DNA from 2 places in the Vagococcus intermedius genome. Region 1 is predicted to be linked to the other one. Evidence: riboswitches for the same ligand, from Rfam matches in the RefSeq annotation. Region 1 holds a riboswitch; the other holds the start of a gene.
The links. Region 1 has a riboswitch for thiamine pyrophosphate ahead of thiT (energy-coupled thiamine transporter ThiT). Riboswitches for the same ligand answer to the same signal wherever they lie in the genome.
Positions count from the first base shown of each region.

Region 2: it holds a riboswitch for thiamine pyrophosphate, as region 1 does, so the genes downstream of both, thiD (bifunctional hydroxymethylpyrimidine kinase/phosphomethylpyrimidine kinase) here and thiT (energy-coupled thiamine transporter ThiT) in region 1, are expected to answer to the same signal.

Region 1 is NZ_CP110232.1:2,156,611-2,159,789, reverse strand. It holds gene OL234_RS10150 (flavocytochrome c) at 1-901, opposite strand, end outside; TPP riboswitch at 1,311-1,414, shown strand; gene thiT (energy-coupled thiamine transporter ThiT) at 1,490-2,050, shown strand; gene OL234_RS10140 (ABC transporter ATP-binding protein) at 2,080-3,179, opposite strand, start outside.
Region 2 is NZ_CP110232.1:1,293,814-1,296,992, reverse strand. It holds gene thiE (thiamine phosphate synthase) at 1-108, opposite strand, end outside; gene thiM (hydroxyethylthiazole kinase) at 80-919, opposite strand; gene thiD (bifunctional hydroxymethylpyrimidine kinase/phosphomethylpyrimidine kinase) at 912-1,724, opposite strand; TPP riboswitch at 1,805-1,901, opposite strand; gene OL234_RS05975 (hypothetical protein) at 2,358-2,660, opposite strand; gene OL234_RS05970 (D-2-hydroxyacid dehydrogenase) at 2,863-3,179, shown strand, end outside.

The DNA.
Region 1 (3,179 bases):
TCATATCAACCGTAGTGCCACCCATTTTTTCAATCATTTTAATCCCATCACCTTGGCTACCAGCTTGGTTAGTTGTGACGAAACCATCTAGGTCTTTATTATAATCAGTCACCATATCTAAATTGGCACCAAAGCCACCTGTTGCAACTACCACAGCATCTGTTTTGATTTCTTTTTCGTCTGTGTTGTTAAAGATAACTTTGACTCCTGATACAGCGCCATCTTGATTTTCAATTTCTTTGACATCAGCGTCAGTGTATAGTGGGATTTCACGTTCTTGGACATTTCTTAACAACCCTTGAACTAAATATTGCCCAACAGCTGAGCCATCAGCCGGACGATGAGTCCGTTTGACACTCATACCGCCTGTGACGGTTAAATTATTTAGGGTAATTCCCATAGAATCTAACCAATCAATAGCATTAGCTGAACTATCAACAAAATAGCGCAGTAACTCTTGGTCGTTCGTTTCTTTTCCACCTTTTAGGGTTTCGTCAAAAAATAAATCATTGCTATCTTTAATTCCAGCTTCTTTTTGAAATTTAGTTTCAGAAGCATTCATTCCTGCAGAAGCTTTGACTGTGTTCCCACCTGCTACGGGCATTTTTTCTAAGATAACAGGGTTCATCCCTTGTTCTTTGGCTTCTATAGCGGCAGCCATACCACCGCCACCTGCTCCAACAATGACGACATCATAACGATCTTTTAGATCATCGAGTGATGCTTTCTTCTGTTCAGAGGCACCTGAAGTGGTATCTGTTTCTTTGTTAGCTGCTTTTTCAGTTTTCTCCATTTTTTTTGTTGAGCTGGACGTCTCTGATTGATTTGTATTTCCGCACCCAGTTGCTAATAACAGAACTGATAGTAGTGAGGCAAATCCTATACCTAATTTACTTTTCATGATTATGTCTCCTCCAATATTACTTAAACAAGTTATTTATTTCACAAAGTGATTTTAACAAGGAAAAAAAGAAATAGCAACATTAATTAAGTTTTTTAAGTCGAATTAAATTTATTAGGCATTTAATGTATTTGAATCATAAAATAGAGTGCTCGGTTTAATTTGTTATAAGGTTAACTCGTTAAGAAAAGTGCTGTTAAAATAAAATTAACGAAGGAAACGAGGATTATACTGTAGAAAGAAGCGTTACTCTTTTAGGTAGTAAGTGTGAGAAAGCTTATGTCTAACGTAGGTCTTGGCTCTTAAGGGTAAGTGGCTTATTATATCAATGAATCATAAGCTTTGACATAGTAAGTTTGACTTGCTATAGTGAAGTTGTTGTAAGAAATACAAAAACTAAATAGAACTTACCATCACAAAGGGGAGCCTCTTAGGCTGAGATTAAGCAACTTGCTTTAACCCTTCGAACCTGATCATGTTTAGACTTGCGTAGGGATTGTGATGGAGTGGCGAATTTTAATGTTATAAATGCTACTCCTTCTTTGTTGTATGGACCTAAGTTCTATACAATTTAAGGAGGAGTTTTTTTTGGCAACAACGAGATTAACGATTTGGATTGAAGGCGCTATTGTGGCAGCATTAGCGATGGTATTATCAATGATTCCAACGAACATTGGGAGTAGTTTTACTATTTCACTTGGAATGATTCCACTGACAATTTATGCTCTACGTCGTGGGTTAAAAGCAGGCTTATTTTCAGGACTGATGTGGGGACTTTTACATTTTTTATTAGGCTCAGTGGTCTTTTTAGCAGTTAGTCAAGTTCTCGTAGAGTATGTTGTTGCTTTTGTTTTTGCTGGTTTTGCAGGACTTTATGGTAAGCGTCTTAAAACTGCTTTGCTTAGCAATCAAAGTAGACAGGTAAGTAGTACCATAGTTATGGCGACTTTTGTTGGGTGTCTAGCACGTTTCTTTTGGCATTTTATTGCCGGAGTAATTTTTTGGGGGGAATATGCTTTATGGGGCCTAAATCCTTGGTGGTTTTCCCTTATTATGAATGGGGTTAGCGGATTAGCAACAGCTGTCGTAACTGGCTTATTGTTATTGATAATTGTGAAGAAATACCCTCAGATTTTTATACCTAAGTAAAAAAGCAGGTGCCTCGGCACCTGCTTTTTTTAATGGTGAAACTGAGAGTGGTAGAGTTGATGGTAGGCGCCATTTTGCAATTTAAGCAATTCATCGTGTGAGCCAATTTCTACAACGGCACCACTATCCATTACCAATATTTTATCAGCATTACGAATTGTCGATAATCGATGGGCAATAACAAAACTTGTTTTCCCTTCCATCATCGTTAAGAAGGCAGATTGGATGGTTTGTTCGGTTAATGTGTCCACTGAACTCGTAGCTTCATCCAATATTAACATCTTGGGATCAGAGATCATAGTACGAGCAATTGTTAGTAATTGTCGCTGTCCTTCAGAAATTTTAACACCTGAAGCGCCAATTATTGTGTCATACCCATCAGGTAATTTTTGAATAAAATTATGAATATTAGCTGCTTTGGTTGCCTGCCTAATTTCTTCATCTGACGCCTTGGGATTCCCAAATGTAAGATTGTCTCGAATGCTGCCATCGAATAGCCAAGTATCTTGTAAGACCATCCCAAAACTTTTTCTTAGTGATTCACGTGTATAAGAAGCTAAGGGGCGAGAGTCAATCAGAATGACGCCATCTGTTACGTCATAAAATCGCATAAGCAAATTTACTAAAGTGGATTTTCCAGCACCTGTTTTTCCTACAATCGCAATGGTTTCACCAGGTATTATCGTCAAGTTAAAGTCGGTGATTAAAGGCTTATCAGGAAGATAGGAAAAGCTGACATGTTTAAATTCTATTTTGCCGATGACTTTATCTAATTGATATATTTCTTTTTCCTCGGCTTGTTCAAGTGGTTCATCTAAGATTGCAAAAGTACGTTCTAGACCAGCTAGAGCAGTCTGGATTTGAGTAGTAATACCAGATAGTTCAATAAAAGGTTTCGAAAACTGACTAGCGTATATCGTAAAACTAGAGATCATCCCAACACTTAAGCTGGTTTGGTGGTTTAAAATCAGAAGCCCCCCAACTAAACCGATAAAAATATATGTTAAATGATCAATAAAACGAGAAAGAGGATTAGTCAGAGAAGAAGCAAATTGTGCTTTTTGTCCTTCATTTTGCAGGGAATGATTGAGAGCTTCAAAACGTTTTTCCGAGTGCTCTTCATACTGAA
Region 2 (3,179 bases), 860 kb from region 1:
ATCTATTGCTTGAGAGATCGTGTCAATTAAACTCGATTGTGACATGAGAGTTCTATCAGTTACCAGGTAAAGACGATAGTCAAGGCATTGTTTGTTCAATTTGACCACGCTCCTTTAAAGTAGTATAGGACAAGGTATTCACGTTATCTATTAGCTGTATTTTTAAACTTGCCGAACCTTGACCTGTCTGTTTTTCAGCCGCTAGCTCTCCACAAACCCCCATAATCAGCAGTGCGGTTAAAGTGGCTATCAATGGCTGTTGTGGCATACCGCCACAACAGCTAGCAACTAGGGAACTAAGCATACATCCCGTACCAGTAATGTTTTGTAGCTCAGAAATCCCATTTTTTATCAAGTAAGTTTTAGATCCATCTGATACAACATCGACTTTTCCTGTAATGACTACAACACACCGATAGCGCTTAGCAAGTAAGCTAGCGATTTCTTGCTTGTCTAGCTGAGAGATGCAGTCGTCGCTTGTAGCATCAACGCCTTTAGGCTGTGTCTTGTAACCCGCTAAGTAGCTAATCTCTGATAAATTCCCTCTAATGACAGTAAAGTGGATGTCGTGTAGTAGACTAGTTAAAGTTTGGTTACGAAAACTAGAAATACCAGCCCCTACAGGGTCTAAAATAATTGGGATTCCTAAGTCGTTGGCTTTTTTACTAGCTAGCAACATGGCAGCGGCACTATTTTGATTGAGTGTCCCAATGTTGATGACTAATGCTTGTGATAATGTGGTAATATCAGCTACTTCTATTTTCTCGTCAGCCATAATAGGTGAAGCGCCTATCGCTAAGGTGATATTAGCACAATCATTAGCCGTCACATAGTTGGTAATATGATGCACAAGAGGGTGATGAAGCCGAACATTGGTTAAAGTTTGCTTGACTTCTAGTAATAAATAGCTATTAGTCATTTTTGTCCTCCGCTAATCCATTGCGATAGAGATCATAAAAATGATGAGTAGGACCATGGCCAGAGCCAATCGCTAATGAGTGTTGGATTGCTAAAGTTATATAATTTTTAGCTTCAGCTACTGCTAAGTTTAGTGGCAAACCTAAGGCTAGTTGTGAAGCAATAGCTGCAGAAAAGGTACAGCCTGTCCCATGAGTATTTTTAGTTTCTATTCGTTTACTTGTATAATAATAAAATTGTTTACCATCAAATAAAATATCGGTTGCATCTCCATCTTTGTGGCCGCCTTTTAGTAAAACAGCACAAGCACACGTGTGATAGATTAAACGACACGCCTCTTCCATATCTGAGGTGGAGCGAATAGTTTTTCCTGATATCTTTTCAGCCTCAGGAATATTGGGTGTCACTAAGGTTGCTAAGGGGAGGACTTGTTGAATCAAAGTATCAATCGCTGAAGGCTCCATCAAAGCCATCCCATTTTTAGCAAACATAACAGGGTCTAATACCACATTTTTTGGCTGCCATTTCTGCAAACTTTTTGTAACGGCTATCATTGTGGGAACACAGGAAAGCATGCCTATTTTAATAGCATTAGGTGTAATATCTTCAAAAATTGCGTTAATTTGTTCGGTAATGATAGCAGGTGTCATATCTTGATAAGAGATAACACGAACCGTATTTTCAGCTACGACAGATGTGATGACAGACATTCCGTAAACGCCATGTGCTGAAAATGTTTTTAAATCTGCTTGGATGCCAGCACCTCCACTACAATCTGAACCAGCAATACTTAAAACTTTCTTCATCACTATTTCCTCCTTTATCAATAAAAAAAAGACATTCTTCTCTTAGGAAGAATGTCTTAAATGTCAGGGATTTAGTGTATGACAAAGTGACATCTGCTCCCTACGCTGGTATCAACCAACAGGTTCTAAGGGTCAGGTTTTACCTTCTCAACGACTAACGTCCCCCTGCAAATAATTAAACTATTTGAATGTGCCTTCATGATAGACGATATTATTTCAAAAGACAAGCGCTTTTCGTTATATCTTTTTGTTCACAAATAAAACATGTGATAGTAATGTATCAGATAATCTAATTGGAATAGGTCAGTTTCTAAAAATTAATCAAAAAATAAAATGGAGCTGTCAATGATTATTATATAGTAATAAAAACTGACAATCATCCTATGTTATCTAACGACGTTTGTCAATTTTTATTTTAATTTCATAGCGAACCTAATAAAGTATTGACTTATAATCACATAGTTTTTTTGAATATTGTGAAAAAAAGACAAATATACTTCTGACTTAGAATAAATCTCGGAAATTTATTTCAGCTGAGGGAGCATTAGGTTGAAATAAATTTTTAGCTTTTAAAAAGTGATAAAACTCATCAAAGGCAGCAAAAGTTGTTGTCTCTTTGTCCTCCTGTTTCTTTCAGAGTTCACTTGAGTAATGATTTAAATGTAGGCCATTGTCTTCTGCTAATGTCAGTGTTAAGCCACTGCTTGCAACATTATCTGTGGAAGAGTCAAAGTTGTCATACATCTCAGCTAACTCTTCATCAGTATAATCGTAAACATCCCTTTCAGTAATGTATTCTTCAAAGATTTCTACTAAACTATCTCCAGGATTAATAGTATTATCAGTTATAAACTGTTGTAAAAAACTAGCGAAAGTGTCCCTACTTTGACCTGCTTGATTTAATCCATATAGCGTTTCTTCAGCATCGTATGTCAAAAAATCATCTCCTTTAATGTTATTATCATTATTATATAACAGATTATCAGATAATGTCCTATTTTTTTGTTTTGTGGCAGGTTTTATTTCTTAATAGCGTAATCTGTTCCCAAAACAAAAGTTTATTCAGTTGCTTATGTCCTAATATCGTGAGATTATAGAATAAGTAATGTAGTTGTTTATTAGAATAGGAGTGTAGAAAATGAGTGAAACAATTTTAGTTTTAGATGACTTAACACTAGCAAGAGAGGAAAGCTTAACTCAGCAGTTTCCAAAAGATAATTTTTTATTTCGGACTCAAAAAACTGTCACACCAGCTGATATTGAACAAGCAACCGTTATTTGGGGGAATTTACCTCCTGAAAAACTCGGGGATAAACTAAAAAATTTAAAATGGGTTCAACTTTGTAGTGCTGGTTATGAACTTTATAGTCCGCTAGGGGTTCTACCAGAAAAAACAAGTTTAACCAATGCACGTGGGACTTATGGCTTGACAGTAGCTGAACATACTCTGGAAAC